One region of the Brevibacillus sp. LEMMJ03 genome, then DNA from elsewhere that is predicted to be linked to it. Evidence: riboswitches for the same ligand, from Rfam matches in the RefSeq annotation. Region 1 holds a riboswitch; each other region holds the start of a gene.
The links. A riboswitch is a leader RNA that binds a small molecule or an ion and turns the genes downstream of it on or off. The one in region 1 is predicted to bind S-adenosylmethionine.
Positions count from the first base shown of each region.

Region 1 (7,969 bases):
CGCCGCCGCCAGGTGTTCTTCTTCCTGCTTGGTCAAGAGGCTGACCAGCTCATCCGTGGAAACGCCCTGCTCCTCGGCCACGTCGGCCAGGGACTTGCCGGCTTTCAGTTCGCTTTGCAGTTTCTCTTCATCCAGCTTCAGCAGCGCCAGCAGATCGGCGTTTTCCCAGAGGGACGGCCCTTTCACAATCACTTTTTCTTCTCCGGGTTTCCCCACTTTGAACCAACCCTGCCGTTCGACCTTGACGCTTTGTTCCGCAGACGGCTGATTGTCGGCCGCGGCGTAGACGCTTCCGATACTGCCGACGCTCAACGCCGTAGCCATTGCTCCCAAAAGCATTCCGATTTTTGCTTTGCTGAACATGCTGCTTCACCCTTTCCATCATTTTGGACTTGTACCTAGGTACAGCTTTAGTGTAGAGTCTCAATTTTTGATTCGCCTTTGAGAACTGTGGAAAACTGTAGGAATGATCGTGGAAGAGTTGTGTGTCGGGGGAACGCATGCAAAAAGAGAACCCGCTGCTTTTCAGCGGGTTCCCTGTCGTAAGTGTCCTCCGGGGTTTCCCCCCGGGGTATTCATTCAGATCTCTTCTCCGTCCAATTCAATGTCGCCGCTGTCGGCATCGCCGAAGAAGTCGTGCAGTTCATAATCGTCGTCGGAGATGTCAATAATGACCCCATCGATGTCCGCATCCTCGAATTCATCCCAGATATCGCTGCAGATATTTTCCACCAGATCCTCGATGTCGCTGGTAGAGAGATCGTCGTATTCATCCTGGTACTCGTCGAGGTCGACTTCGATCTCCACGTCAATGTCGTCCTCGTCACCGCTCAGGTAAATCGACCATTCCAGATCCTCATAATCCCCGTAGTCGTCGTTCAAGTTATCCTCGAGCTCGTCGATCCGGTCATCGACGTCATCGTCATCGGCGCTCGCCAGTTCGTCCTCCGCATCCTGCAATTTCTTCTCCAGCTCGGCAATCCGGGCATCCTTTTGCGCAATTTCCGCCTGCAGGGAGGCAATCCGCGGGTCCTCCTTGTCCGTGACGCTCACGGTATACGTTTTCCCGTCCCACGCCACGTTCTTGTTAAACACACCGGCCATCATCCGCAGAGGAATGTAGGTCGTGCCGTTGATCAAAAACGGTTCGATGTCGGTGGGAACAAGCTGGCCGTTATACGTCACTTTCACATTGTTGTATTTGACCTGCACGTTCTTGGTCGCGACCGCGGCATCGGAACTGGACGCCAGGACGCCAGCCAGCAGTACGGAGGACAGGACAACAGCCGACGTTTTTTTCCACATGCCCGCTCCCTCCCCCTTGGTTTTTTTCAACACCATGTCTCACCCCTTCAGCCATTCCTGATTTTGGTACCGTTCCGGTACAAGCCCAGTGTACCGTTTCTTTTTTTGAATTCTCTTTGAAATCGGACATTCTTTGCGCAGACCATCACCCGCTCAACTGGCGCATTTTTCGCGTCATGCTTTCCACGGTGTGCATGATCCGGGCCAGTCCCCACGACAGGAACACGGTGCCCGCGTAGATCACCAGCAGGTAGAGCAGCGTAAACCCGATGTTGGCGAAAATCCACGACAGGTCCCCCGTCAGCTTGATCAGCGCGAGGTTGCAGCAGATCATGACGGCCGAATGGGACAAATAGATGAACAGCGTGAGCCCTTTCCGGAACCGGACGGGAATGGAATCGGCCCAGCGCTCCAGGACCATCAGCAGCACGATCAGGGAAACAAACGCAACCAACACGAATCGCAGGTGAACCGCCACATAGATGGTGTCGGACAGGACAAACAGGACCGTGCTCACGACGGACAGCAGCGTACAGGCGAGCAGCAGCCCCCGATGCTTTCGCAGGAATTGCATCGTCTCATGCCGGTACCAATACAGCAGATGGCCCAGGTAAAAGGTGAAGATCCAGGCGGGAAAGAAATGGCGCGTCGTCAACCCCAGCCATCCGTGATGAAGGTAGTGGATGTACACGAATTGGAGCGCCATGAACAGCCAGATCAGGACCGTGATGTTTTGTTTGGTGATGACGCTGCGAAACAGGTAGGCAAAGACGTAGTACTGGCACAGCATGAACAGAAAGTAGAGCTGGTCGCCCGTCTTTCCCAGCAGAATATGGACAAACGCTTCTTTCGTATGCGGCCATTCGGCAAAGAGCAAATAGTGGTAAACCACTCCGGCGCACAGGAAGGGCACGACGATATACAGCAGCTTCCCGGAAAAGTACTGCCGCGCTGTGGGCTGTTTGGTCTCAAAGGTATGGGCCGTAAAAAACCCGCTGATCATGGCCAGCAGAACGGTGCCGTACCGACTCAACTGATTCAGGGCCGTGACCCAGAAAGCACTGTCGTACTGAAGCACCAAAGCCGTGTAATGCCCCGAAAACACGAGAAAGGACGACAACAACTGCGTAAGGAAAAGCGATTTGAACAATCGCGACTCTCTTCCCATCTCCACGCTCCTTTGTATAGGGATTGCCGGTCGTGTCCCAAGCTGCCCGAGCCCTCTGCTTTTGGAAAACGGTTTTAGTATAAACTAACAAATTTTGATTCAGATTTGAAAACGGCTATCGCTGCCCGGTCTGCTCTCTGGACCAAGCAGCGATAGCCGTTTTCCCTTGTTGTGACCTTTTCACGCGCCGTACAACAGACAGCCGGCACGGATACCGGGATACCGAAACGGAATGACCCGCGCCAGTCATCGACGCGGGTGGAGATGTGTGCCGGAAGCCAATTGGCTTACGCGGTTTTCTTCAGTTTTTTGGCCGCCCAGTTGCCGAGCGATTGGATTGCCTGCACCAGGCAGATCAGAATGATGACCGTCATGATCATCACTTCGATATCCCACTGCTGATAGCCGTAGCGCAGCGCCAAATCACCCAGACCGCCCGCGCCAACCGCTCCCGCCATCGCCGTCGCCCCGATCAGGCCGATGGTCGCGATGGTCAGACACAAGACAATGCCCGGTCTGGCTTCGCGAATCATGATGCGGAAAATGATTTGCGAGCGGGAAGCGCCCATTGCCTGATACGCCTCAATCACGCCCCGGTCCACTTCGAGCAGCGCCGTTTCCATCAGGCGGGCGATATACGGCGTGGTATACACGATAAGCGGCACGATCGCGCCCTCGACCCCGATGGAGGTGCCGACGACAAACTCTGTGAACGGGATGATCGCCACCATCAAAATGATGAAGGGAAGCGAGCGAATCACGTTGATGATGACGTTGAGACTGTGATAGACCCACTTGTTGGGGGCAAGGTGATCCGGACGGGTAATGACCAGCAGCACCCCCAGCGGAATGCCCAGCAGCGTGGAGATGAACAAGGAGATCCCGACCATGATCACCGTTTCTTCAAAAGATTGATAAAACAGCGGCAGCAGTTCCACCAGTCGATCCATTATCTCCCCACCTCCTCTTGCGATACGACATCCACCCGGTACACGGACTCGCGCAGATAAGCGATTCCCTCCTGCACCGCTTTTTCTTCACCGGAAATATGCAGCAGCAGGATGCCGAGCGCGGTTCCTTTTATCGAGCTGATCGACCCGTACAGCAGGTTTGTCCTGACCGGATAGCGGGAGGCAAGCGTTCCCAGAACGGGATCGAGGGCCGCATCCCCGCGGAACGCGACGCGCAGGATGTACGCGCTGGGACCGGCGTTCTTGATTTTGGCCAGCATCTCTTTCGGGACCTGGTCATCAAAGACCGTCTTGATAAAATTGCGCGTCGTCGGCTGCTGCGGATTGCTGAAGACATCCAATACCGTTCCCTGCTCGATGATGACCCCGTTTTCCATAATGGCCACGCGGTCGCAGATTTTTTTGATCACCTGCATCTCGTGGGTGATCAGCACAATCGTCAGGTTAAACTTTTGGTTGATGTCCAAAAGCAGGTCAAGAATCGACTCCGTGGTTTGCGGGTCAAGCGCCGAGGTCGCCTCGTCGCACAGCAGGATTTCCGGATCCATGGCAAGCGCCCGGGCTATCCCCACCCGCTGTTTCTGCCCGCCCGACAATTGGGAGGGGTAGGCGCTCGCCTTGTCTTCCAACCCTACCAGGCGCAGCAGTTCCTCCACTTTTTTTCGAATCTGCTCTTTCGGCACCCGATTCATCCTGAGGATTTCGGCGACGTTGTCAAAAACGTTGTACGACGACAGCAGGTTAAAGTGCTGAAAAATGACGCCGATCTTTTTGCGGGCGTGACGCAGTTCCTTCTCGGACAGCTTCAGCATGTCCTGCCCGTTGACCACGACCGATCCGCTTGTCGGCTTTTCCAGCAGGTTGATCGTTCGGAGCAGGGTGCTTTTCCCTGCTCCGCTGAACCCGATCACGCCGAAAATTTCGCCTTTGTTGACGTGGAGCGTTACGCCTTTCAGTGCTTCCACCTGTTTGCTGCCAACCTTGTACGTCTTGTGAATATTCGTTAGCTGTATCATCTGCCCAAGCTCCTCCCTGTTGGGACGTTTCCCTCCTTACCAAGAAGGGAGCACCGATCCGGAAAACTCTTCCTCGATGAACTTCTTGACTTCCTCCGAGCGGTAGATCTTGACCAGTTTTTGATAGACAGGGTTGTCCTTGTCCTTCTCGTTTACGGCGAGAATGTTGACGTACGGGGAGTCCGGCCCTTCGGCAAAAATCGCGTCTTTTTTCGGGTTGTACCCCGCTTCCATCGCAAAGTTGGTGTTGATGCTTGCCGCGTCCAGGCTTTTCAGCGTCCGGGCGAGCAGTGCCGCCTCCAGTTCTTTAAAGACCAGCTTTTTCGGGTTTTCGATGATGTCCTGCGGCGTTGCTTTGTTGCCGACACCGTCTTTCAGCTTGATCAATCCCGCGGCCTGATAGAGCTGCAGGGCGCGCGCCCGGTTGGTCGGGTCGTTTTGGATGCCGACCGTGCCGCCTTCCGGGATGTCCTCCACCTTCTTGTACTTGGTGGAGTAAATCCCCATCGGGAAGGTGACGGTTTTGCCAATTTCGACAATATGAGTTTTGTGATCTTCGTTAAATTTCTCTAAAAACGGAATGGTTTGAAAGCTGTTTACGTCAATGTTTCCTTTATCCAGCGCCTGATTGGGAAGAACGTAGTCGTTGAACACGACGACTTCGATGTCCAATCCTTCTTTTTTGGCCACTTCCTTTACCTTGTTGAGGATTTGTTCGTGCGGGCCGGCGGTGACGCCCACTTTGATCGTTGTTTTTTCCCCAGCCGGTGCGGCCGAATTGTCCGACTTGTTTCCTCCGCAGGCGGAAAGCAGCGTGGCGATCACAAGCAGCATGATCAACAAGAAACGCGTTTTTTTCATGATGGTCTTCTCTCCTTTTCTCCGATGAAACGATGTATGAATGCATGATTGGGAAAACAACGGCATCGATGTGAACGCATCCTCTCCTTTCAATAAAAAAACCTCTTACAAAGAAGAGGTAAGGGCAGCAAGCCGCCTGCTGCGTAAATACCTCTCTTATCTTTCGGAATCGAACCTAGCGGAATCGATCCGTTGGATTTGGCACCACAAATGTTCGTTTAGGTTGCCGAGGCTTCACAGGGCCAGTCCCTCCACCTCTCTTCATAAGAGATCATCCTATCCAGTTGTAAGTGCAATTCCGATTTGATTAGTTGGATTATAACGTGTCCGCAGGTGTCTGTCAATGACTTTATCGTTTATTGTCGCTATGTATTGAAAATTGTCAAAACGGATCGAATCGGGTCGCAAAACGAACGAAAGAGGCGGAAAGCCGCCTCTCCTTGGTCTCCCGAGCGAGTCGCCGCAGCAATCCACGAACAGTCCTTGGCCGAATCGTTACGGTTGAAAGATCTTGTACTCCTGCATTTTGCGATAGAGCGTATTGCGGCTGATCTGAAGCATTCGGGCTGCCTTGCTGATATTCCAGCGGGCCAATCGAAGCGACTGCTCGATCGCCTCTTTTTCCAAAACCGGTAAGGAAGGAACCTTTTGTTGATGTTCCTCCTCCCGTTCTTCCGTTTCAAACTGAAGATGTTCGGGACCGATCGAATTCCCTTCCGCCAAGAAGACCGCCTGGTTTAACACGCTGTACAGCTCCCGTACGTTTCCCGGCCACGAATAGGCACGCAGCTTTGTCTGTGCTTCCGCGGAAAGTGTGATCGCAGCAGAGCCGCTCATCGTCCGGAGAAGATGTTCCGCCAGCTCAATCACATCGCTCCGCTTGCGAAGAGGCGGCAGGGTTATCTGAATTCCTTTCAATCGGTAGTAGAGGTCGGCCCGGAATCGATTCGCCTTGATCTCTTCCCGCAGGTCCTTGTTTGTTGCCGCGATGATGCGGACATCGACCGGTTTGCTTTTCACACTGCCCACCGGGGTAACCACTTTCTCCTGCAGGACGCGGAGCAGCGCCGCCTGGGCACGGAGGGACATGTCGCCGATCTCGTCCAAAAACAGCGTTCCCTGATGCGCCGCTTCGATTTTCCCGATATTCCCCTCGGCTTTTGCTCCCGTGAAGGCACCTCCCTCGTATCCGAACAGTTCGCTTTCGATGATCGTTTCCGGAATGGCGCTGCAGTTGACGGCAATAAACGGATGCCGCGCTCGCAAACTGGCGGAATGAATGGATTGGGCAAACAGTTCTTTGCCCGTTCCCGTTTCGCCCAAGAGAAGAACGGACAGATCCGTTTCCGCCACTTTTTGTGCCAACGCCTTGGCGCTCTGCAGACTGGGACAAGAGCCCGCTATCCGGTCGAATGTGTGCAGCGGCTGTCTGGCCGTGTCCTTCGTGAGCACCGCCACAGACCGCCAGATCTTGCGTGTATGGTCCACGATGGATTCGATCACGAACCCCTTTTTCTCTCGAAATTCCTTGCCCACGCAATCCTTTCCCAGTATGCGCCGTGCCGCTTGATTCGCACGAATGATGCGGTTGTCGCCGTCGAGGGTCAGAAGCGGGGTATGAAGCCGATTGGACGTGTGTTCCAGTTCCTTCAGGGTAATGAGGTGTTCGTGCTTGACCTCTTCCAGCAGAAGGCGGTTTTGCACGGATTCCGCAATGAACTGCACAAGGGAGGAAAGAAAGGGATGGAATTGGTCCCTCGTCGCACTGATGTTGATCGCCCCTGCCAGCTCACCGGCGGGCGTAAACAGGGGGGACGCGGCGCACGTGAGAAACCGGTTCTGAACAAAGAAGTGCTGTTCGCCGTGAATACGCACGGACATTTTCTCCTCCAGGGCGACTCCCATCGCGTTTGTCCCCTTCTTTTTCTCATGCCAATTCGCCCCTACGCGCAGGTGCAGATTTTTGGCCTGGCTGTCAAAGTCGGGATCGCTTCGTGTATGGAGCACGACTCCCTGGCGATCGACCAGCAGCGCGATTTGGCCGCTTTTCCTGAGAGAGGGGGTCAACTTCTCGAACACGGCGGCCACGTGGCAAAGCAAAGCGTGATTCTCCCGCAGCAATTCGTGTACCTGCCGGTCGGGAAGCAGCTCATCCTCGACGGCATCCATCGGTGTGAATCCAAACGAATAGCATCGATTCCACGAACGCTGTATCATTTGCTGCTCTTCCAGAGGCGTAAGAGATGACAACAGGATCACCTCCAAACAAGCAATGGAATGGTGCACACCCAGTATATCACAAAATATTTGAATATTTGCTCAATATTTGCGCAGTTTGTTGTTTCAAAGTGGAGCAGTTCACCATCCCCCTCTGCGAAAGCGCTGTCACGATCGGCGATCTGGGTCTGGCATGCCTTTTGCTTTACATGTCCTGCGCAATCCCATTCATGATAAAAGGAGGAATTGGCATGGCAAGCAACCGGGGAGTCGTCTACATGGGACCAGGCAAGGTAGAGGTGCAGGACATTTCGTTTCCGGATTTGGTACTGCGGGACGGGCCGGGGGTGAATCCGCTGAACGTCGGCCGCAAATGTGACCACGGCGTGATCCTGAAGGTGGTGACGACAAACATTTGCGGAAGCGACCAA
Region 1 covers NZ_VKJN01000014.1:95,631-103,599, reverse strand. The annotation lists partial or broken gene FOI68_RS17535 (hypothetical protein) at 1-363, opposite strand, end outside; gene FOI68_RS17530 (stalk domain-containing protein) at 580-1,305, opposite strand; gene FOI68_RS17525 (acyltransferase family protein) at 1,451-2,473, opposite strand; gene FOI68_RS17520 (methionine ABC transporter permease) at 2,761-3,423, opposite strand; gene FOI68_RS17515 (methionine ABC transporter ATP-binding protein) at 3,423-4,460, opposite strand; gene FOI68_RS17510 (MetQ/NlpA family ABC transporter substrate-binding protein) at 4,497-5,321, opposite strand; SAM riboswitch class I at 5,475-5,591, opposite strand; gene FOI68_RS17505 (sigma-54-dependent Fis family transcriptional regulator) at 5,817-7,538, opposite strand; gene fdhA (formaldehyde dehydrogenase, glutathione-independent) at 7,790-7,969, shown strand, end outside.

Region 2 (7,969 bases), on a different contig from region 1:
GTCTCCGAAGCCGTGGCCGTCAACGTGCTCGCGGGGATTACGGGATCGGCCTCCGGCGGCATGTCCATTGCGCTGGAAGTGATGGGGAAACAGTATCTGGAACTGGCGCAGGCGGCCGGCATCAGTCCGGAGCTCTTGCACCGCATTGCCTCGATGGCTTCCGGCGGGATGGATACCTTGCCGCATAACGGAGCCGTCATCACCCTGCTGGCGATCACGGGATTGACGCACCGCCAGTCCTACAAGGACATTTTCGCGATCACCGTGTTGAAAACGCTGACCGTCTTTATTCTGGCAATCGCCGCTTCGCTCTTCGTCTAGGTCAAGAACGCATCCGGGACGAAGCGGCGGAGGTACCAATCGGAAAAAGGAGTTGTGTCATCATGAACAAGCTGCTGGAAGGAAAAGTCGCACTGGTCACCGGTGCGGCAAGCGGAATCGGGTATGAAATCGCCCGGACGTTTGCCCGGGAAGGAGCCAAGGTGCTGCTGCTGGACCTCAACCGGGAGGCCGTGGAAAAAGCGGCCGAGCAGCTGCAGAGCGAGGGGAGGGAAGCCCTGGGAGCAGGCTGCGACGTGACGGATGAAGGCCAGCTCAAGGCGAGCATTGAGAAGAGCGTGGAGACGTTTGGCCGGCTGGACATCCTGGTCAACAATGCGGGGCTGCAGTTTGTGTCGCCGATCGAGGATTTCCCGACCGACACATTTGAGCGGCTGCTCACCATCATGCTCACGGCGCCGTTTGTCGCCATCAAGCACGCCTTTCCCGTCATGAAGCGTCAGGGGCAGGGGCGGATCATCAACATGGCCTCGATCAACGGCCTGATCGGGTTTGCCGGAAAAGCGGCCTACAACAGCGCCAAGCACGGGGTGATCGGCCTGACCAAAGTGGCCGCCCTCGAGGGAGCCGCTCACGGCATCACCGTGAACGCGCTGTGTCCGGGGTACGTGGACACGCCGCTCGTGCGGAATCAATTGGCCGATCTGGCCAAGACCCGAAACGTCCCGCTGGAACGCGTGATGGAAGAAGTCATTTACCCGCTCGTTCCGCAGCGGCGGCTGCTGTCCGTGCAGGAAATTGCGGACTACGCCGTCTTTCTGGCAAGTGACAAGGCCAGGGGAGTGACGGGGCAAGCGGTCGTGATTGACGGCGGGTATACGGCACAGTAACGCCGTACGTGTTCCCGTCTGCTGCCGCCGTCTCCACACCCGGGCGCCCGGCAATCAACCAGGCTGTCGACATCGTCGGCAGCCTGGATGTTTTTATGAGTCCGATCCCACAAATGGCCGAATCCCGCCACGCACGCTACGAGTTGGTCGCCATGACGCTGAGCGGCCCCTTTTCGCTGATGATCGGCTCCAGCTCGAACACCGAGATGGGAAACATGGGGAAGCCCACGTAGTACGGCGTGATCTCGTAGAGTTGAAAATAGATGACGAGCGCTTTGTCGGCCACGTAGAAATCCTGGTCGGGGCGGATCGCCTTGAACGGCTCCAGGGTGGGAATACGCCGTTCCGCGATCTGTCTCCTGATGTTGTCCGACAGCACCTTGACATAGTCGCTGCCCGGTTTGAACAGGTCCCGCAGGGAGAAGATTTTCCCGGTCTGCACATCCGCGGTGAGCGACTTCAGATAGGTCATGCCGTGAGCCATCGGATAGGTGTAGGCGTAGTTGTTCAGGGTGACGCTGAAGATGCCCCGCTGATTGTTTTTGATCTCGTAGCTCCCCTGCATGTCCGTCGTTCCCGGCACCTGGATGTCATGCTGCCGGTTGATCAAATCCTGCACGTACCGCGACAGGGTTTGATTGATCTTCTGTTCGGCCTGCGGATTGGCCAGGCCGGCCAACTGCGGGTAATAAATGGTCACGTTCGGACGGCTGATCGTGCGGGTCAGCACGGCTGCCGGCAGTTGATTCAGTTCCACGGCGTTCCCGTTCCCTTCCTGAAAAATGCGTTCCCTGCATTAGCCTATTCGCAGGGGGGCCAAACGGTCATTGCGGAACCCTCTTCTGATCCGGCAGCACTACGGGCGCGTTAGAACTTTTTTCACATGTTTTCCATGTACCCGATAGTATTTGGAAGATTTTTCAGGATATAATGACAAAAGAAAGCTGTATCCAGACACACGGGAGGTAAAGGAGGAACTTATGCTTCAGACCATGTTTCAATTGGTCCGCAACACCTTGACCAACAAAGAAGGCTTCATGATCTTTATTCTCTGGAATCATCTGTGGCTGGCCGGATGGATCGCGTATCAGGAGGACGTGAACTTCTGGAAGCTGACATCGCTGGGCCTGCTGGTGACGCTGATCGTTTCGCCGTACTACTTCATCCGCAAAGGCAGTTACGTGATTCGCTACCTGGTGGCGATCGGCTTTATGTATTACTCCATCGCGTTCGACCACTTTACGTCTTACCCGGAGACGGCGTTCCTTTCCTTCATCGTGCTCGGCTTCCTCGCGGCCTATCTGGACTGGAAGCTGGTCGTCTCCGCCGGGATTGTCCAGATCGCGGCGACGTTTGTCGGGTTTTACACCGGTTTCTACGACATGTTCGACGAAGGCCGGACGGAGGTCAACCTGATCCTGCACCTCGTGTCCGTTGTGCTGATGATCGCCGGCTTGACCTACCTGTGTCTGGCCGGACAAGCCTCACTGAGCAAAGCGGAGGCGGCGCGGCGGGAAGCGGAGGAAAAGGAACAGCGGCTGGCGGAGCTGTTGGGCCACATCCGACTGGTGACGGAACAGCTCGACCGCACGTCGGAGCACGTGCATGAGCACGCGGAGACGACCAAACGGAACACGGACGAGATGATGATCGCGTTCCGCGAAGTGGCGACGGGGATGGAGGCGCAGGCCAACTCCACGGTGAAGATCGAGGAGGAAGTCCAGTCAATCGACCACGAGATCGTGGCGGTCAACGAGCAGGCCAACGCGATGAAGGCGGAGGCCGATCAGAACAACCGCCGCCTCACCGACAGCATCGGCATGATGAACGAGCTGTCGCGGCAGATGGAGCAGATCGTGCAGGCGGTCAACGTGGCCTCGTCCACCATCCGTGAGCTGAACCGGCAGGCCAACCGGGTGGAGGAGATCGTGCAGACGATCAACCAGATCGCGACCCAGACCAACCTGCTGGCGCTCAACGCAGCGATCGAATCGGCCCGGGCCGGGGAACACGGACGCGGCTTCGCCGTGGTGGCCGACGAGGTGCGAAAACTGGCGGAACAAAGCGCCACAGCCACCCAGGAGATTGCCGAGATCCTGCAGTCGCTGCACCAGGAGAGCGAAAACGCCGTGCGCCACATGAGCAACGGGGAAACGTCGGTGGCCAAGGGACAGGAGCTGGCCGTCCAGACCGTCACCTCCATCGAGGCGGTTCGGGCCGGGATGGAATCGTTTTTGCAGGCCGTCGAGCACGTGCGCTCCAGCATGGACAGGGTGAAGCTGCGCTCCGGGGAGGTGGCCGCCGAGATGTCGACGATTACGGCCGTGACGGAACAATCGGTGGCCAATCTGGAAGAGCTGTTCGCCACGGCGGAAAACCAGCATCAGAAGGTGCGGGAAATCACGGAGGAGCTGGGCGAGCTGAACGCGCTGTCGCGCAAACTGCAGCAGTCGTTTCAGGGGCAACAAACGTAATGTTTTGAAATGACAAAAAAATCGTTTGCATTTTGCTTTCCTTTTGCTAGAATAAGAGACATTACAACTGGATAGTGGATTCACCTTACCTTATCAAGAGAGGCGGAGGGACTGGCCCGATGAAGCCCGGCAACCACTGTACCCCGGTACAGAAAGGTGCCAATTCCTGCAAAACCCGTGGGTTTTGACAGATGAGGAAGAGGTTCGCGATACCAAACTCTTCCTCCGGGAAGAGTTTTTTTCATATCATCAGCAGGGTTTCCATGGAAGCGCCTCTTGTGGAAAAAGGAGGAATAAGTCGAACATTTTTGTGTTTCTATAGTAAAATATTCGTGTTTTCTCTTGATATTTTCGATAAAAACCCGTAAATTACCGGTATGAGAATCGTAAAATCGAAACTTTTGTCACTGGATAGGAGAGAGCAGCATGAAAAAGTACCTGTTGGCATTGACGACGTTTGCCGTTCTGGCCGCCGGATGTGCGGCGGGGAGCGGCGCACCGGAGGAAAAGGGACAAGCCGGGGGACAGGACGGCGGCGCGAAAAAGCGGGTCGCGCTGGTTCTTCCGGAGAAGATCGGGGTCAACCCGTTCTTCCAGCAAATGGACGAGGGCGCCAAGAAAGCGGCGCAGGAATTTGGCGTCGACGTGAAAACCATCGAGTCGACCGACCACGCCGCCATCGAGGAGAACATCCGCGCGGCCGTGGCTGAGAATTACGATTTGATCATTACGTCGTCGTTTGAATCGGAGGACGCGCTGAAAAAAGTGGCGGCGGAAAACCCGGACCGCATGTTTGCAATCATCGATACCGTCGTGGACCTGCCGAACGTCCGCAGCGTGGTCTTTCGCGAGCATGAAGCCGCCTACCTGATGGGAGCGGCGGCCGGCCTGGCGACCAAGACCAACAAGGTGGGCATCGTCGCAGCGATGGACATTCCGCTTCTGAAAAAGTGGACGGTCGGCTTCCAGGAAGGACTGAAAGCGACCAATCCGAAGGCAGAGGTCTTCGTCAACTACGTCGGCAGCTTCAACGACCCGGCGAAAGCCAAGGAGCTGGCCCTGCTGCAGGCAAACAAGGGAGCCGACTTCATCTACGGGGCCGCTGCCGTAGGCGACCTGGGCGTGTTTGAAGCGGCCAAGGAAAAAGGCTTCTACACCTCCGGCCAGGACGTCGACCGCACCGGCATCGATCCGGAACACATCGTCCTGTCCCAGTTGAAAGGAACCGACACGGCCGCTTACGAAACGGTAAAGGCGTTTGTAAACGGCAGCCTGAAACCGGGCGTGCAAACGTACGGCCTGAAGGAAGACGGCGTCGGCGTCACCTACGTCACGCGCGAGAGCAAGACGCCGCTCCATCCGTTCATCGGAGAAGAGATCATCAACAAGGTGAAAGCGATCAAGGACGAGATCGTGGCGGGTACGCGCAAGGTGCCCGATCCGCTGCAGCAGTAAACGAGACGGCGACCGACTACTGTGGTAGTCGGTTTCCTGTTGCAACGGGCCAACAGGAAAAAGGAGGGAAGAACGGGATGGCGTACCGTCTGGAAATGCGCAACATGACGAAAAGGTACGGCGATTTTACGGCCAACGACAACGTGTCGTTCACCCTGCGGGCCGGCGAAGTCCACGCCATCGTCGGGGAGAACGGCGCCGGCAAAACCACCCTGATGCGGATGCTGTACGGCATGGAACAGCCGACGTCCGGGGAGATCGTGCTGAACGGCCGGCCGGTGGTCTTTCGCGGCCCCGACGACGCGATCAAACACGGCATCGGGATGGTGCACCAGCACTTCATGCTGTTTGCCGATTTCAGCGTGGCGGAGAACATCGTCATCGGCTATGAACCGCAGCGCGCCGGCCTGTTCCGGCGCAAGGAAGCGGTGGAGGCGGTGCGGGCCCTCAGCGAGCGCTACCGCATCCCGATCGACGTGACCGCCCGGGTATCCCAATGCTCGGTCGGGGAACAGCAGCGCGTGGAGATTCTCAAGGTGCTGTACCAGGGAGCGGACATCATCGTACTGGACGAACCGACCGCCGTCCTGACGCCGCTGGAGGTAAAGGAACTGCTGCAGACGATCCGCCACCTGGCGGAGAGCGGCAAGAGCGTCATCCTGATCACGCACAAGCTCAAGGAAGTGATGGAGGTGGCCGACCGGATCACGGTGCTGCGCGGCGGCCGGGTGACCGGGACCGTTTCCCGGCAGGAGACCAGCGTGGACGAACTGGCCCGGCTGATGGTGGGCCGCGACCTGCAGCCGTTGAGCGAGCGGGTGAGTCTGGCCGGCGGGCCGCTCCTGCAGGTGGAAAACCTGACCGTTCGCGACCGGCAGACGATCGTGGACGGCGTTGCTTTTACCGTGCACCACGGGGAGATCGTCGGAATCGCCGGGGTCTCGGGCAACGGCCAGTCGGAACTGCTGCAGGCCATCACCGGGCTGCGGCCGGTCACGGCGGGCAGGGTGCTGCTGGGCGGAAAAGACGTCACCAACCGTCCGGTGGCGGCCATTCGCGAAGCGGGGTTGGCCCATATTCCGGAAGACCGGTACCTGTGGGGAACGGCCAAGCAGGAGAGCGTGGAGGAAAACGCCTTGATGGGCTATCAGCGCAAACCGGCGTTCAGCCGTCGCGGCGTCATTCTGCGGGACGCGTTCCGCCGCGTGGTGGAGCAGTGGGTGGAGCGGTTTGCCATCAAGACCGGTTCCCGGCACCTGCAGGAGCAGGCGGGCAACCTGTCCGGCGGCAATCTGCAAAAACTGATTGTCGCCCGCGAGCTGGGGCAAAAGACGCCGCTGTTGATCGCCGCCGAACCGACGCGCGGCGTGGACATCGGGGCGATGGAACACATCCACCAGGCGCTGATCGAAAAGCGAAACAGCGGCGACGGGATTCTGCTCGTCTCGTCGGAGCTGTCGGAAATTTTGGCGCTGTCTGACAGAATTCTGGTCATGTACAAGGGACGGATCGTCGGCGAGCTGAAGCGGTCGGAGGCGACGGAAGAGAAAATCAGCGTGTTGATGGCAGGAGGAAGCATCCATGGAAGCGGTCAAAAAGCTGTGTAAATCGCTGGTCCAGCCGCTGTTGGCGGTGGCGATCGGCTTGTTGACGGGAGCGGTCGTCATCAGCGCGGTAGGCGAATCGATCCTGGACACCTACCAGCAGATGTGGAAAGGGGCGTTCGGCAGCTTTTACTTTTTCGCCTCCACGCTGGCCCGGTCCACGCCGATCATGCTGATCGGGCTGGGGCTGTCGCTGGCGTTTCGCGCCGGGGTGTTCAATCTGGGCGCCGAGGGGCAGATGGTGCTGGGAGCAATCGGCGCGACGCTGGTCGGGCTGTACCTGCCCGGTCCCGGACTGGTGAAAATGCTGGCCGCGCTGGCAACCGGGGTGGCCGTGGGCGGTCTCTGGTCGCTTTTGGCCGGGTACATGGAGGCGAAGTTTCGCGTCCAACTGCTCATCACCACCCTGCTGCTCAACTACATTGCCGTCCTGTTTGCCGGGTATCTGGTCAGTGAACCGTTTCAGGACAAGTCAGGCTCGGCGGCGCTGGCCCAGACGGCCATGCTGGAGAAGAGCGTCTGGCTGCCCAAGCTGTTCGCCGGCATGAGCGTGCACGCCGGCTTCCTGTTGGCGTTGGCCGCCGCTCTGGCATTGTTCTGGGTCGTCCGGTTCACGCCGTTCGGCTACGAGGTGAAGATGCTCGGACACAATCCGTTTTTTGCCCGGTACGGCGGGATCGACAAGGACCGGGTGATGCTTGTGGCGATGTTTGCCAGCGGGGGATTGGCCGGGCTGGCCGGCACCGTGGAAGTGCTGGGGGCGCATTACCGGTTCGTCGACGGCGCGCTGACCGTCCCCGGGTATGCCTGGACGGGCTTGATGGCCACGCTGCTGGCCAATTCCCACCCGATCGGCGTCGTGTTTACCTCGATTCTGCTGGCCGCCCTGCAGACGGGCGCGATGGGCGTGGAGCGAAACACCGAGGTGCCGCTGGAGCTGGCCAGCGTCATCCAGGCCGTGCTGATTCTGTTTATCTCCGCCAAATTCAGCCATGACTGGTGGAAGAACCGCAAGAGCAAGAGGAGGGAGTCGCATGGAGTTGTTTGATGGAGCCCTCGTCAGTTCCACCATCCGGATGGTGACTCCGATCCTCCTGGCGGCACTGGGCGGAGCGCTGTGCGCCCGGGTGGGCATCTTCAACGTCGGGCTGGAGGGGCTGGTGTTGGTTGGAGCGTTTTCCGCCATCGTCGGCAACCACTTTACCGGCAGCCTGCCGCTGGCCGTCCTGTTTGCCGCCGCCGTCACCGTGCTGTTTTCGCTGTTGTT
Region 2 covers NZ_VKJN01000007.1:165,439-173,407, reverse strand. The annotation lists gene FOI68_RS11260 (GntP family permease) at 1-321, shown strand, start outside; gene FOI68_RS11255 (3-hydroxybutyrate dehydrogenase) at 384-1,169, shown strand; gene FOI68_RS11250 (DUF3298 and DUF4163 domain-containing protein) at 1,306-1,926, opposite strand; gene FOI68_RS11245 (methyl-accepting chemotaxis protein) at 2,162-3,643, shown strand; SAM riboswitch class I at 3,731-3,841, shown strand; gene FOI68_RS11240 (BMP family lipoprotein) at 4,070-5,098, shown strand; gene FOI68_RS11235 (ABC transporter ATP-binding protein) at 5,176-6,705, shown strand; gene FOI68_RS11230 (ABC transporter permease) at 6,680-7,750, shown strand; gene FOI68_RS11225 (ABC transporter permease) at 7,737-7,969, shown strand, end outside.
Region 2: linked by a shared signal. The riboswitch ahead of FOI68_RS11240 (BMP family lipoprotein) and the one ahead of FOI68_RS17510 (MetQ/NlpA family ABC transporter substrate-binding protein) in region 1 are both predicted to bind S-adenosylmethionine.

Region 3 (7,969 bases), on a different contig from region 1:
CTGTCCACGCCCAAGCCGGACCTGCAGGAAGTGACGATTCGTTCGATTTTGGAAGATTTGCATATTGCCGAAGCCTACGGGTCGGTCGGCGCCGTGGTGCACTGCGGCAAGCACGTCGGCGAGGGGGAGGAATACGGGACAAAACGGATGGTGGAGACGTTGGACCTGATTCTCGAGCAGTACGACGGCCCGGTCAAGCTCCTGCTGGAAAACACGGCAGGCCAAGGCTCCGAACTGGGACTGACGATCCGGGATCTGATGGAGATTCGCGCCGCCACCCGTTTCCCCGAGAAAATCGGGTTCTGCTTCGACACCTGCCACGCCTTTGCCGCCGGGCAGTGGAGAGGGGAGACGTTTGACGAACTGCTGGAAGAGATGGAGCGGACAGGCTATCTGGAGCACCTGGTGGCGATCCACTTCAACGACAGCAAGGCGCCTTTCGCCAGCCGGAAGGACCGCCACGAAAAAATCGGCAAAGGGGAGATTGGCAGCGAAGCGCTGGCCAAATTCCTGGTGAGCGACAAGCTCCAGCACCTGCCTGTTGTTCTGGAAACCCCCGTGGAAGACGAGCGGGAGTACGCAGACGAGATGGTGTACCTGCACGAACTGCGCCGCGAGGGCCTGGCCGCTGCGGGGCAGGAGGGGTGACGCATGGAGTGGCTTGAGCTTGCTTCCACCTATGCGCCTGCCGCACCGGACCAGTTGTCGGCGTACGACAGCTTTCGCTTGTGGGCGGACCACAACCGCACCTGGATCATCTTTGTCCAGTTGATCATCGTTTACTATCTCGGGTTTGCCACCCGCTGGCGCATGCCCATTCTGAAAACGCTCCTGCTGTATGTGCTGCTCTTTATGGGCGCGCTGATTTTCGCCATTCTGGACGTGCAGCTCCCGGTGAAAAGCGCACTCCTGGTCGCCATCGCCATTCTGGTGATCGTCAAGGTGCGGATCAAGCCGGGGGAACGCGAGAGTAAGTGAGGGAGCAGCCGTGAAGCGGGAGGACGCGCTCTACAACTGGCTGCAGATTCAAATCGTCGCCGACGCGCGGCCGGACGACCGATCCGCTCTGGATACGGCCGCGTTTTTCGCGGACATCCTGAGGGACGACCACCAGGCGCAGGAATGGGAGTATCGCCGCGAAGGGGACTGGTACGTGGTCCGCTGCGTCTTCGCCCACGAAGTGTGGGAACGCCGCTATCCCGCAGAAGAAGCGGAATCGCTGCTGGCTGCGATCGAAAACGAACCCAGGTATAACGAGTAGAATATGCACGGGGCTCCGCCGAGCCGGATGAACGGGCGGGGCCGCGTGACCATTATCCCCGTCTCTTCGACAGAGGCGGGGTTTTTGTGTCTTTCGTCCCAATATGGCGAAAGCGTCCCCGTTTTTGGCCGTTTTTGCAACCTTTGCAAGGAACCCCCCGTCTGTTAGGGTGTCCAAGGCAAGCAATACGTAGAAAGGAGAAGGCATCATGAAGAAAATGGGAACCAAGCCCGTATTGGCAGTCGTGACTGCCGCGGCGCTCATCGGGGGAGTGACACCGCTCCTGGCCGACGCGAGCACCCTCGGAACCGAAACAAGCGGCACCAAAGTTGTCATGAACGATGAAAGCAAACAAGTCACCCGATACAATCTGAAAGAGCTGGCGGCAAACGATCCGGCGACCTTGAACATGCTGCTGAAAACGCAGGCCGACCACCTGTATCTGGTCGTAAAAGAGATCGGTCTGGACGCCAAAATGCAGACGTACATCGAGGAGCATCCGGAAGAGTGGGAGCGCGTCTACCGCGAACACTACGCCGACATTTACCTGGAAGTCCGCTTTGACGTCAACAATCAAGGCTTCGTCAGCGTGAAGCCCGAGACCCACAACCAAACCACGTACATCAAAGGGAAAGTGTCCGACAATGTGACCAAAGTGGTCGTCGACAAGCCGAACGGCGGCACGATCGAAGTCGTTCCCACCGCGGAGGATACGTTCACCGTCAGCTTTTCCGCTATCGTAAGCGCCACGCCGCAGTACGCGACGGTCAAGGCGTACGTGGGCGACAAGCTGGTGGAAACCCGCAAGCTGCAGGTAAACACGGGAACCGCCGTGGAGACCGACGTGCTGATTCACGCCTTGGCGCTGTTGGATGGGAACAAACAGGAACTGAAAGTAAACGGCATCATCAGCCAGGAAGCGGACAAGGTGGTCGTGAAGTACGACGGCAAAACCAAAGAGGCGGACGTGAAAAAGCTGTGGAAAGGCGTCGGCTCTTACTCCGTCACCCTGAAGGGCGTACAGGCCGGCAAAGGCAAGGCGCTGGTCGAAGCCTACAAGGCCGGAAAGAAAATCGATTCCGAATCGGTGGAGCTGAAGGTAATCAACGCCGCTGACAGCGACAAGCCGCACAGCTACCGCATCGAGGGAACCGCTTCGATTAATGCAAAAGAGAAACAGATTCGCGTGAAAGGAAGCATTGACGGCCTCGACGATGAGGGCGGCAAGGGCAAGGTGAAGCTGTACGTCGTGGCGCCGGACGGCAAAAAGCACGAGGTAAAGGTGGATGACGACGAGTTTGAGGTGAAACTGAGCTACAAAAACCGCTCCTACAACGCGAAAGCGGTACACCTCGAGCTGTACCTGGACGGCAAGCTCGTGGCCCAAGCCGACATTCCGCACAAAACGCCGGTCAACGGCGATGACGACGAGGAAGGCAAGGGGGAAGGCAAGGACAAGGATAAGCATCCGAAAGGCAACGCCTACGGCTATTGGAAAAAGCACGGCCATGACGACGAGGACAACCATGGCGGCAAGAACAACCATAAAGACGGCGACGACCGCGACGAGGACGATGACGAGTAAGGCTTACGGCCGATAGGCTTGCACGTAATCGATCAACTGGCGGATGTAATCGCCGATGATCGGGACGGACAGGAACTGGCTGAGGAAGGAGCCGAGCAACGCCAGGACAATGGCCGTGCCGATCGTCAATCCCAGGCCCCGGGCAAGACCTGCGAGGAAGTTGATCCACAGCAGCTTGCTCGGGGCCGTATAGTTTTGAATCACGTCGGCCAGACGGATATCCTCCAGAAAGAGGGCGATTTTGTCCATCCGTTCGTTCAGTTTGCGCACTTCCTGAAGCTCTGCCAGCAGTTCGTCGATCTTGGCCAGCAAGCGGTCGGTGGGGGATGGGGGCATGCGGCTCTCCTCCTGTCTCGCGATCGTTCCCATTACGTATCAGTGTAGGAAAAAAACGGTGGAGAATCAAGGCGCCGGACGGAAAGGTTTGCCTATCGCCAGGCGGGTGGGTACAATAGACGTACATTCCCTTTTCAAGGAGGCATCGGAATGGCTGAAACCGTTTCCCAAACGCTTTCGGAGGAACTGTTCGCGCTTTTGCAGCAGGAGCGTTTTCTCACACTCGGGACCATCGACCACGAGACCGGCGCTCCGTCGCTCAGTTCCCTTTCCTGGACGTTTGCGCCGACGCCGCAGTTGATCCGTTTCGCGGTAGACAACCGCTCCCGCATTTTGGCCAACATTGCCAAGGAACCGCAGGTGGTGTTGCATTTGATCGGGGCTGGTTCCTCCTATGCCATCAACGGCAGGGCGACGATCAAAACGGAGCGGATGGAGAATGTTCCGCTGAAGCTGGCCATGGTGGAAGTGGCCATCGAGGCGGTTCGCGACGTGATGTTCTACGGCTCCCGCATCTCGGTCGAGCCCCAATATGAAAAGACGTACGACAAAAATGCGGCGGCCAAGCTGGACAACCAGGTGATGACCGCATTAAGGAACGCACAGTGATCGGGTACCAACGAGATGGAAAAACGGGTTGACAGGTACTTCCGATTCCGGTAGTATAAGGTCAACCAAAAGCAAATTGCATAGCAAACTTCTTATCCAGAGAGGCGGAGGGACTGGCCCGATGATGCCCGGCAACCAATCACCTGTGTACAGGGGGATACTGGTGCTAATTCCTGCAGAGTGTAAACGCTCTGAAAGATGAGAAGGATTTGCTTACGTGAGCGTAAACAAAGCCTTCTTTTCAGAGAAAAGAGGGCTTTTTTCATTGCCCTCGGCCAATTCGTTGGAGGGAGAGATCCACATGCATCTGGAGACAAAATTGGTACAGGCGGGCGTCGCCAAAGACGAACGGACCGGAGCGGTCAGCTTTCCCGTCTACTACGCCACCGCGTATCGCCATCCCGCCCTCGGTCAGAGCACGGGATACGATTACACGCGCACGGCCAACCCGACCCGGACGGTGCTGGAGCAGGCGATTGCCGAAGCGGAAGGGGGAGACGCCGGGTTTGCCTGCGCTTCGGGCATGGCGGCGGTTCACACGGTCATGGGGCTGTTCTCCCAGGGAGATCACCTGGTCGTATCGCTCGATCTGTACGGCGGGACGTACCGGTTGTTCGAGCAGGTGCTCTCACGCTACGGGCTTCGCTTCAGCTACGTCGACCTGCGCGACGTGAAGAACTTGGAAGAAGCGATTCGCCCAGAGACGCGGGCTGTCTTTGTGGAAACGCCGACCAATCCCCTGATGCAGATCACCGACATCGCGGCGGTGGCGGAGGTGGCCAAGCGGAACGGGCTGTTGACCATTGTGGACAACACGTTCATGACGCCCTACTGTCAGCGGCCGCTGGGGTTGGGGGCCGACCTGGTGCTACACAGCGCGACCAAATACCTCGGCGGACACAACGACGTCCTCGCCGGACTGATCGTCACAAAGGGCGAGGAGTTGTCCGAAAAGATCCGGTTTTTGCACAATTCCATCGGAGCGGTGCTGGGTCCCCAGGACTGTTGGCTGCTGCTGCGGGGGATGAAGACCCTGGCCCTGCGGATGGAACGCCATCAGGCAAACGCCTATGCGATTGCGCAGAAACTGCGGGAACACCCTGCCGTGACGGACGTCTTTTATCCCGGCTTGGCGGAGCACCCCGGTTACGAGGTGCAGCGCAGGCAGGCCAGCGGGTTCAGCGGGATGGTCTCGTTCCGCCTCCGCTCGGCTGATCAGGTGGCGCCGTTTCTGGAGCGGCTGCGGATCGTCTCGTTTGCGGAAAGCCTGGGCGGCGTGGAGTCGCTGTGCACCTATCCGGCGACGCAGACCCATGCCGACATCCCGCAGGAGATCCGCGAGTACGTGGGCGTGTGCGACCGGCTGCTGCGGCTGTCGGTCGGGATCGAACATCCCGACGACCTGATCGCCGATGTGTGTCAGGCGCTGGATGCCAGTCTCGCAGTGGCGGGAGGGAGTGTACGATGAACTTTGCCACCAAACTGCTGCACGGCACCAGTTGTATTGACCCGGTGACAGGGGCGGCCTCGGTGCCCATTTATCAGGCGTCCACCTTTCATCAGGCCGATCTGGACCGGCCCGGAGTCTACGATTACGCTCGTTCGGGCAATCCCACCCGGCATGCCCTGGAAGAGGCGATCGCCGTTCTGGAGGGAGGAGAGCGCGGATTCGCCTTTGCTTCCGGTATGGCGGCCATCTCCAGCGTGTTCATGCTGTTCTCCGCCGGGGATCACGTCGTGGTGGCGGAGGACGTGTACGGCGGCACCTACCGCTTCTTGACCAAGGTTCTTTCCCGCATGGGGATCACCGTCAGCTTTGTCGATACCACCTCGCTGGAGCAGGTGGAAGCGGCCATCCGTCCCGAGACCAAGGGCATCTACCTGGAAACCCCGTCCAACCCGACGCTGAAAGTGACGGACATCGCCGCTGTCTGCGCGCTGGCGAAACAGCGGGGACTGCTCGTGATCGTAGACAATACGTTCATGACGCCGTACTATCAGCGGCCGCTGGAGTTGGGCGCGGACGTGGTGATCCACAGCGCGACCAAGTTCATCGGCGGCCACAGCGACGTCGTGGCGGGGTTGGCCGTGACCAGGGAGGCGGCGTTGGGCGAGCAGCTCTACATGATCCAAAACGGCATGGGAGCGATCCTCGGCGTGCAGGATTCCTGGCTGGTGCTGCGCGGGTTGAAGTCCTTGAAAGCGCGCCTGGACGTCAGCACGCAGACGGCGGAAAAGCTGGCCCGTTGGCTTTCCACACACCCGGCGGTCAGCCGCGTCTACTACACCGGATTGCCGGAACACGACGGACATGACCTGCAAAACCGGCAGGCGAGCGGACACGGGGCCGTCCTCTCCTTTGACGTGGGCAGCCGCGAGCGGGCCAAAGCGCTGTTTGACCGCGTCAGGCTGCCGATCGTCGCCGTCAGTCTGGGCGCGGTAGAGACGATTCTTTCCTATCCGGCGATGATGTCCCATGCCGCCATGCCGCCTGCGGAGCGGGCACGGCGGGGAATCACGGACGGACTGATCCGCCTCTCCGCGGGGCTGGAGGACGCCGGCGACCTGCTTCAGGACCTGGGGCAGGCGTTGGACGCGCTCGGACCCGTAGAGCAGGCGGCAGACCGTGACGCGGCAGACGATAAACAGGCATTTTCCTGGGCGTAAGCCCGGAAAATGCCTGTTTTGTTTGGGGCAGAGGTCAGCGGTTCACCGGGATTTTTTCGTTACCCTGCGGTTTGGCGTTGCTGCTCTTGTTGATCCGCTGCTCGTTTTCCCTGGTCGGCGTCTCTTCCCGTTTTCTCACGTCGCGCGGGAACTGCGGCATGAGCCGTCCGACGATGTCCGCCAGTTCTTCGGCAAAACCGGCCACGGGATGGCCGCGCTGGATGTCGGCGGCCATTTCCCGCAGCCGCTGCACGATGTCGGGGTCGGCGGTGACGATGGCGTTCGCCCCTTGGGGATCCTCTTTCAGCGCCTCCGCCACCGAGTATTTGATCACGCCCACTTCCGGCCGGTCGAGATGGGCGTTGACGTCAATGCCGACGACGGCCCACTTGCCCAGGACCACCGCCGTCGCGTCATTGACGTTTTTCACCCGCGTGGCCAACTGCACCAGCCGGTTGGCGGTTGCCTGCGGCGACTGGTTGTAGGCCGGGGACGGGGCGGTTTGCTGGACGCGCTGCGTTTCCGGCACAGCGCGGCCGGGCTGCGGCGCCGCCTGGTTGGCCGGAGGCTTGTTGCTCGACATGCAGGCGGAGAGGAGCAGGCTGACGCTGAGCATACAGATAGCTGTCCGTTTCACGGTCATACTTCCTTTCCCTGGTTTGCTGCAGTACGGCTGCATGGTTAGTCGTATTGTGTTCTGCCCGCCCCGTTTTCATTCCCCCGCCTCTCGTCTATCCGTCCACCCCCCGTCATACACTGTAGTACATCGCGTTCGGGCAGCAGAGCATCCGGTCCCCAACTGCATACGATAGAGAAGATGGGTAATAGGAGGCGAGAATTTGAAGAAAATCTACGTACTGGACACCAACGTACTCCTGCAAGATCCGCGGGCGATGTTTTCCTTTGCGGACAACGAGATCGTCCTGCCCGCCGTGGTGTTGGAAGAAATTGATTCCAAAAAGCGCTACATGGATGAAATTGGCCGCAACGCCCGTTACGTGTCGAGGCTGTTGGACAGTTTCCGCGAACTGGGCCATCTGCATCAGGGCATTACGCTGGAGACAGGCGGTCTGTTTCGCGTAGAGTTGAATCACTCCTCGCTTCACAAGCTGCAGAAGCAGTTTACGGAATTTACCAACGACAACCGGATTCTGGCCGTAGCGCTAAATCTGCAGGAAGAGGAAAACCTGGCCCCAACCCCCCGTCCCGTCATTCTCGTCAGCAAAGATGCCCTAATGCGGGTCAAGGCGGATGCGCTTGGCCTGAAAGCGGAAGACTTCCTGTCCGACCGCGTCGTCGAGCACTCCAGCATTTACGCCGGGTGCCAGAAGCTGACGGTGGCCTCCCACATCATCCAAACCTACTACGCCTCCCGCAAGCTGAACCTGTCGGCCTGTTTTCCCCGCACCCGGTTTTATCCGCACCAGTTTCTGATTTTAAAAGACGAAATCAATCCCTCGATCTCCGCAATCGGCAAGGTGGACGCGGAAGGCAGGACGCTGGAGATGCTG
Region 3 covers NZ_VKJN01000011.1:110,573-118,541, forward strand. The annotation lists gene FOI68_RS15185 (deoxyribonuclease IV) at 1-648, shown strand, start outside; gene FOI68_RS15190 (YlaH-like family protein) at 652-978, shown strand; gene FOI68_RS15195 (hypothetical protein) at 989-1,261, shown strand; gene FOI68_RS15200 (hypothetical protein) at 1,470-2,846, shown strand; gene FOI68_RS15205 (DUF5665 domain-containing protein) at 2,850-3,182, opposite strand; gene FOI68_RS15210 (pyridoxamine 5'-phosphate oxidase family protein) at 3,333-3,791, shown strand; SAM riboswitch class I at 3,881-3,996, shown strand; gene FOI68_RS15215 (aminotransferase class I/II-fold pyridoxal phosphate-dependent enzyme) at 4,093-5,259, shown strand; gene FOI68_RS15220 (trans-sulfuration enzyme family protein) at 5,256-6,458, shown strand; gene FOI68_RS15225 (YhcN/YlaJ family sporulation lipoprotein) at 6,493-7,101, opposite strand; gene FOI68_RS15230 (PhoH family protein) at 7,298-7,969, shown strand, end outside.
Region 3: linked by a shared signal. The riboswitch ahead of FOI68_RS15215 (aminotransferase class I/II-fold pyridoxal phosphate-dependent enzyme) and the one ahead of FOI68_RS17510 (MetQ/NlpA family ABC transporter substrate-binding protein) in region 1 are both predicted to bind S-adenosylmethionine.

Region 4 (7,969 bases), on a different contig from region 1:
GTCAAGGCGCGGGTGCTGGCGGCAGCCGGGCGGACCGCGACCGTGGCCGTCTGGTTTGCCTTTGACAGGGACGACCGGTTTTTCCGCGTCTACCAACTGCGGCGGAAGGCAGACGGCCGCTGGATTGTCTTTGGACGTCACCCGCTGGACTATCCGTTCGGCAGGGCCGGCGGCCGTCGGCGCGAACCGTCTGTCGGCTGCTGTGCGCCCTGCGTCGGCAGTTCGTAGAGGATCACCGTATGGTACGTGGGGTAGAGGAAGGGATCGGCTGAAAAGCGCGCCACTTCCTTCGCCGCCGGCCGCAGCTCCGGCGGAAATCCGTCCAGGACCGCGTTGGTGACCAGCACCCGGGAGACGGTGGAGGCGTGAAGCGTAAGGGACTGGGCGAAATAGGCGAACCGTCTGACGCGTTCCGTCTCGTAGGCGGGGGCGTAATAGTCAAACAGACGCTCTTCCTCCCAGGTGTACAGCAGGGTGCCCTCCGGGGGATACCGGGATTCCACGAACCGCACCAACTGCAGCGCGGGCGGAGGATCCAGATGACGCTGAAGCACGGCTGCCTGGCGGACGGTCAGGACGGCCAGGACGCCCGCAAACAACAAACAGACCGCCGCTTTTCCCGCAAACCGGCGGGGCCGGTTTCCCAGCACGGAAAAACCGTGCGCGACGAGCAGAAGGAGCAGCGGCAGCAGCGGCAGGATGTGCCGGGCCTTTTCGCTGTTTTGGCCGAAAAACGCCCACAGTGCGTAAGGTCCGGCGGCCAGCGCCAGGAACCAGACGACGGCGGGTTGGGGGCGCGGGCGCAGCAGGTCGGCGGCCCCTGCCGCCGCGCCGCCGATCAAGACGGCGAGAACGAGGATGTTGAGCCATCCCGGCAGCCCCTGAGCAAATGCCTCCTCCGATGTGCCAATCAGGCCGTTCAGCGTCAAGCGTTCCCAGAGAAAACCGCACAGGCGCTCCCCCCAGGAGGCGCCGGAGGAAAAGGACGTGCCGCCCCAATCGGTGAAGTGGCCGACGGCAAACGCCTGCCCCAACTGCCAAAACGGGACAAGCCCGCCTTCGGTCGCGGCGGTGGGCAGCAGCCAGCCGGCCAGCGCAGCCAAGAACAGCAGCACGACCACGGCCGTACGGGCGATAAAGCCCCCGAGACTGCGGCGTTCCCGAAACAGCCGGAACAGCGGGTGAAGGAGCAAAAAGCCGAACGGAAAGGACGACAGGCGAATGCCCAACAGCAGCGCAAACCAGACAGCGGCAAGGCAGGTGAGCAGAAACAGCGGCCGTCCGCTCAGGTGAAGGGTAGCGGCGATGACGGCCAACAGCACCAGGACCGCCAGCAAGCCCAACGCGTCCGACATGGGCTGCACGACGGTGAGCCCCAGCAGCGGACTGGCCGCGAACAGGAGCATTGCTGTCCATCTGGATCGGGCGTCGGGCAGCAGTTTTTGGGCCAACAGGTAAAACGGAATCTGGGAGAGCGCTCCGCACCAGACGGACAAGAGCGTCAGCGCGCGAACCGGCTCTTCCGCGAACGGCAGGAACAGATGGCCGGCGAGGATGTACAGCGGATAGCCGGGAAAGTGGGGCTGCATGTTGAAGATGTCGTACCGCTGGAGCGCGAGGGCAAAATCAACGGCGTCCCAGCTTTCCGCGTACACCCCGGCAAACGGGAGGCGGAGGGCCCAGACGGCCGCTGTCAAGAAAGTCAGGATGATGGCATTTCGAAAAAACGGCATGTCGGACACCCCCTCCTTCTGCCTGGGGTCTCGGTACTGCTCAGTGGCGGAACGCCACATGCCGCGGCTTTGATCCGCGGCATGCTGCCGGGTGCTGTCCCGACGGATCGCTGCCGCCACTCACGCCGCCGGCGGCTGATGGGCTGCGTCCTCCTTTTGCCGCTGCTGCCGGACCGACCGCCAGCGGATGAGGAAAACGATGACGAGGTAGTACAGCCAGTACGCGGCGAACTCCTCCACCGACGGATTGTGCGTATAGCCGAGCAGCGCTTTGAGGAAAATGCCTACCTGACCGCTCAGCAGCGGAGCGGTTCCGTAATCGCGGATGTAGTGCTGTTCGTCGACCGGATGCTCCGGCAGGATGGAGACGATGTTGTACACTTCCCCGATGTCTCCGGCCGGCGTGCGGTAGACGCTGCCGATCAGCCCCAGGTCCTGCATGACGCCGACGCCTTGGGCGAACAGGCCGGCGGCGATGATCAGGATGATCACCTTGGTGACGGTAAAAAAGGTGCGCAGCGGCAATTTTTTGCTGCTGTTGAAAAAGAGATACGACAGCACACAGGCCAGCCCCAATCCGGCCAGCGCTCCCCAGCTTGTCAGCGCCTTTTGGATGTCCCCGCCGCTGATTGCCGCAAAGAAGAAGACGGTCTCCACGCCTTCCCTCAGCGTCACGAGAAAGGAGTGGACGATCAGGTTGGCTGCGCTGCCCGCCGTCAGGATCTTGTCCAGCCTGCTGTGCATGTCGCTTCGCATGTCTTTTTGCTGGCCGGACATCCACACCGCCATGTGCGTCAACAGCAGGGAGGAAGCGAACAGCATGCCGATCCGCATGTAGTTTTCGCTCGCCATCATGCGGAAGTCGGTAAGCACGATTTGAAACAGGAGAGCGACGAGAAAACTGGCGAAAAGAGCCAAACCGGCGCCGGCCCACACCCATTTGTTCCACTGGCGGGCGCCGACGCGGGTGAGATAGGTGACGATAATGCCGATGATCAGCAGGGCTTCGAAAGCTTCCCGCAGGGTGATGAGAAACGCCTGTATGTCCATGGGTACCTCCCCCTTCTACGACGGAGAGAGACCTCCCCGCGCGGAAGAGGTCGCTCCCGTTTTTTCGATATGGACGGTTAGATCCATTTCTTTCGTTTGGCGAGCCAGAACAAGCTGCCGAAAACGATGATCAGGCCGCCCATGAGAGAAGCGGTGACCACCGGATTTACCTTGGACGGAGCCGGTTTGGCGCCTTCTCCGGCGGGCGCCGGGTTCGCGGTCGGGCCGTCTGTCTGTCCGCCGGCGGAATGGGCAGACGACTGTGCGGCCGGTTCTCCCTGTCCGGGAGATTGTTCCGGGGCCTGTGCGGCGGGGGAAACGGCCGACTGCCCAGGAAGGCTGCCGGACGTCGGCGTTTGTTGGCCGGCAGGGGACGAACCGCCTGCCGTCGTTTTCGTGCCGGCCGGAGAGGCCGTTCCCCCTTTCCACGGAAACAGCGGCTGGAGCGTGGAGCGAATCAGTTTGGTCTGCTTCAGGAACTCGTTCTTGTCGGAAGGCACGGTCCCCACGCCGAACAGGCCGGGATTGCCCAGCGCGGCCAGCGCTTTGTCGAAAGCGGCGAACGCCGTTTTAGAAGCGCTGTCACTGATGTACGGGGCGAGCACGTTGAGGGTCCCTCTGCCTTTTGCCAAAAGCAGCTTTGCCTTGGCGTAGTCGTCAAACTGCTGCTCGGCGTTTGTCAACCGGCGGTCGATGTTCTTCACCAGCAGCGCTTTGTAGTTGTGCAGGACGAGATCCTTGTTTTGTTGAGAAAAGTTCGCTTCCAGCGTCTGGGCGGTCTGTTGGCCAAACTCCAGGGCGATCTCGTTTTTGCGGCTGAGAAACGCCTGGTGGGCGCCGTTCCAGTCTTCCGGAGTCTGTTCCAGCTTGGCCGCGATCTCCTTGAAGCTCTCCGCGAGGTCTTCCTTGTTCGGGTCGCCGTAGGAATAGGCGAAGGCGGATGCGGGCAGAAGCAGCGCCAGAAACAGGGCGAGCAAGAGGCGCAGCGGCACGGAGCCTCCTCCTTTCTATCATTAATATAATGATAATCATTATCAAAACGATCTCCTCTCCTGATAATAAAGGGGCATCCCGTACGCGTCAATAAAGATTTTCATTCTCGATGAAAGGAGCACATGCCGTTCCATCCGTTTTTGGAAGTTGCTTACAGTCGCGAATATTTCTGAAAAACTCCCAAAAACGGGATTGACGGAGCCGCCGGCTTCGATGTATGATGTCCTCATCATCAAAAGCATAGTGGAAAACTTGGAATTACACATGCCTTCTTATCCAGAGCAGGCTGAGGGACTGGCCCGATGACGCCCGGCAACCGACTGTCAAGAGCATGCGGCTCTTGCGGCACGGTGCTAACTCCTGCAGGAATGTTTCCTGAGAGATGAGAGGTGAGCGAGCGAACCGCGCCTCTTTCCTCAGGGAAAGAGGCGTTTGTTTTTTCCGGTTTTTCCGTCCATGCCATCATTTTTCACGCACTCATACGGGGGGATGTACCAGATGAAAACGATGAAAAAATGGATGACAGCCAGTCTCGTCGCGGCCCTTTTGCTGACGGGCTGCACCAGTGAACAGCCGCCGGCGCCGTCTGCCCAGTCCGCCACGTCACAGTCGTCCCAGCCGGCGGCCGCGCCGCAGCAGCCGGCAGCCGCATCACCGGCGGCGTCTACCTCGGCGGCCATTCCGGCGGCAGTGGACAAACCGTTGAAAATCGCTCTGGTCAGCGAGTTCTCCATCGGGACGTTTTCCGCCCAGTACCTGCAGGGAGTCAAAGAGCAGGTGAGCAAATTCGGCGGCGAGCTGGTCGTCTACAACGCGGACGGCGACCTGGGCAAAATGGCGGCCCACCTCGACACCGCGGTCAACCAAAAAGTGGACGGGATCCTGATCAACCACGGCCGTGCGGAAGCGCTGCAGCCGGGCGTGGAGCGGGCGGTCAAGGCGGGGATTCCCGTCGTCGCGTTCGACAACGACCTGGACCAGGTGGACGGCGTCACCGTGATTGACCAGGACGACTACAGCCTGGCCTGGCAGGGGCTGAAAAACCTGGCCCAATCCATCGACGGGAAAGGCAACATCGTCTACATCTGGGTGGGCGGTTTTGCGCCGATGGAAAAGCGCAACCGCGTCTACGAGATTTTTCTCAAGCGCTACCCCAACATCAAGGAGATCGCCCGCTTCGGTTCGGCCACCCCGAACACGGCGCTGGACACCCAGGCGCAGATGGATGCGATCCTGAAAAAGTACCCGAACAAAGGCGACATCGCTGCCGTGTGGGCGCCGTGGGACGAATTCGCCAAAGGGGCTACGCGGGCGATCAAGGCGGCGGGACGGACGGAGATCAAGGTGTTCGGCATCGACTTGTCCGACGAAGACCTGCAGCTCATCCAGGAGAAGGACAGCCCGTGGAAAGCGTCGGCGGCGACCGATCCGGCCGACATCGGACGGGTGCAGAGCCGCTTCCTCTACCAAAAGATCGCCGGCGAACACACGCCCAAGTACTTCTCGCTCGATCCGCATCTGGTCAGCCAGGACAAACTGCCGGACAAACCGGTCAACATGTCCGAACTGGCTCAATACGTGAGCGGATGGGGACGTAGCGACGCCGCCGTCTCGCCGTGGATGGCCGCGCTGGAGGCTAAGCACAAGTGACAGGAACGGACAGATCAGGGAGGGATGCGAGATGACGGCCTCCATTTTGGAAATGAAGGGGATCGTCAAGCAGTACGGCGGGGTGTACGCCCTGCGCGGGGTGGATTTCACCGTGCGCGGCGGGGAGGTGCACGCCATCCTCGGGGCCAACGGGGCGGGCAAAAGCACGCTGGTGAAAATTCTCTCCGGCGCGGAGCAGGCGACTGCCGGCAGCATTCTGATCGACGGCCGCGAGCTTGCGGTCGCCGAACCGCGGGATGCCAAGCGGGCCGGCATCCACCTCGTGCAGCAGGAAGTGGACACGGGGCTGATTCCCTCCCTGAGCGTCGCGGAAAACATTCTCCTGGACCAATCCGTCTCCGCCGGCGGCTGGTGGCATTCGCCGAAGCGGACGGTGGAGCGGGCCCGACAGATTCTCAGCCGGTGCGGTTTTTCCCTGCCGCTTAAGGCAAAGGCGGAGGAGCTGACGCTGGCGGAAAAGCAGTTGGTGCTGCTGGCCCGCGCCGTGTCCCAGGACGTCCGCTTCGTCATCTTTGACGAGCCGACCGCGCCGCTCAGCCTGACGGAAGCGGCGGCGCTGTTCGAGCTGATCGCCAGCCTGAAGGCGGCCGGGTTGGGGATCGTCTACATCTCCCACCGGCTGCCGGAGGTGTTCGCCATCGCCGACCGCATCACCGTGCTGCGGGACGGCAGTCGGGTGTGGGAAAAGCGGACGGACCAGACCAGTCCGGAAGAAGCGGTGTCGGCGATGCTGGGCCGAAGCGAAGCCAATCGGGCGGACGACCGGACGGGGCGAGCAGGCGAAGTGCTGCTGGAAGCGAGAGAGCTGCGGATCGGCCACAAGGTGAAGCGGTTTGACGTCCAGGTGCGGCAGGGGGAGATCGTCGCCGTGGTGGGACTGGTGGGCGCCGGCAAGACGGAGGTGTCCCGCGCCCTGTTCGGCGCTGACCGGCTGGACGGCGGCGAGATCCGGCTGCGAGGACGGACCCTGCGCCTCCGCCATCCCGGTGAGGCGATCCAGAACGGCATCGCGCTGATTCCCGAAGAGCGGCGGCTGCAGGGCATTCTGGTGGAGGAGCCGGTGAAGCACAACCTGACGCTGGCCCACCTGCGGGCGTTTGCGCGGGGAGGCTTTCTTTCGGACAGGGCGGAGCGCGAGGCGGCCCAGTCCCTCGTGGAGCGGCTGGGCATCAAGACGGCCGGGCTGGACCAGCGGACGGGCAGCCTGTCCGGCGGCAACCAGCAGAAAGTGGCGATCGGCAAGTGGCTGTTGACCACGGCCAGCGTTTTCCTCTTCGACGAGCCGACCAAGGGCGTGGACATCGGCGCCAAGCAGGAGATTTTCCGCTTGATCAGGGAACTCGCGGACGAGGGCAGGGGCATCTTGTACTTTTCCAGCGAGATTGACGAAGCGCTGGCGCTGGCCGATCGCCTGATCGTGCTGGAAAACGGCCGGACCGCCGCGGAATGGAGCCGGAGCGAATGGACGGAAGGACGGATCACGGCCGAGACGGTGATGTTTTACATGAGTGGAGGGAATCATCATGGAAGCAGTGCTGCAGGGTGAAAAAACAAAACAGACGCGGGGTTCGCTGGCGCAGCGGTACGGTGCGCTCCTGGCCATTCTGGCCGTGATCGCGTTTTTCAGCATCGTCAACGAAAACTTTCTCAGCTACGCCAATCTGGTGGACATCCTGCGCTCCATTTCCATCGTGACGCTGGTGGCGATCGGGGTCACCTTTTCCCTGATCGTGGGCGGCTTTGACCTGTCCGTCGGTTCGACGGTCAGCGTGGCGACGGTGCTCTCCGCCTCGCTCATGGTGTGGTACCGGCAGGAACTGCTGGTGGCGGTGGCCGTTCCGCTCCTGGCCGGTCTGGTGATCGGGCTGATCAACGCGCTTTTGGTGGTCAAGGTGCGGATTCCGGACATTCTGGCGACGCTCGTGTCGCTGTACGTCTTTCAAGGCATTCACCTCAGCTACACGCAGGGCTTTTCCATCTACAACAACATGCCGATGGCCGACGGCACGTCCGCTCCCGGCATCATCATTCCGTCGTTTCTCTTCATCGGCCAGGGGGAAATGTGGGGCATCCCCGTCCCTGTCATCCTGATGGCGCTGGCCGTCGCCGGCGTGCACGTGTTTCTCAACTACACCCGTTTCGGACGGATGCTGTACGTCACCGGCGGCAATCTGGAAGCGGCCCGCCTCTCCGGCGTCCCGGTCAACAAGTACCGCACGCTGGCCTACATGCTGTCGGCGCTGTTCGCCTCCATCGGGGGAATCGTGCTGACGGCGCGGATCGGCACCGGCCAGGTGATGGCGGGATCGCCGCTGTTAATGGACGCCGTGGCCGCTGCGTTTATCGGGTTTTCCATCTTCGGGCAGGGCAAGCCCAACGCGTTCGGCACCTTTTGCGGCGCCATCCTGATGGGGGTATTGATGAACGGGCTGACGATGATGAACGTGCCGTATTACGCCCAGGACATCGTCAAGGGCCTGGTGCTGGCGGGAGCGCTGACGCTTACCTATCTGCCCAGGCTG
Region 4 covers NZ_VKJN01000003.1:139,494-147,462, forward strand. The annotation lists gene FOI68_RS05370 (hypothetical protein) at 1-228, shown strand, start outside; gene FOI68_RS05375 (DUF2723 domain-containing protein) at 150-1,733, opposite strand; gene FOI68_RS05380 (FTR1 family iron permease) at 1,854-2,783, opposite strand; gene FOI68_RS05385 (hypothetical protein) at 2,861-3,775, opposite strand; SAM riboswitch class I at 4,046-4,165, shown strand; gene FOI68_RS05390 (sugar ABC transporter substrate-binding protein) at 4,284-5,426, shown strand; gene FOI68_RS05395 (sugar ABC transporter ATP-binding protein) at 5,458-6,993, shown strand; gene FOI68_RS05400 (ABC transporter permease) at 6,971-7,969, shown strand, end outside.
Region 4: linked by a shared signal. The riboswitch ahead of FOI68_RS05390 (sugar ABC transporter substrate-binding protein) and the one ahead of FOI68_RS17510 (MetQ/NlpA family ABC transporter substrate-binding protein) in region 1 are both predicted to bind S-adenosylmethionine.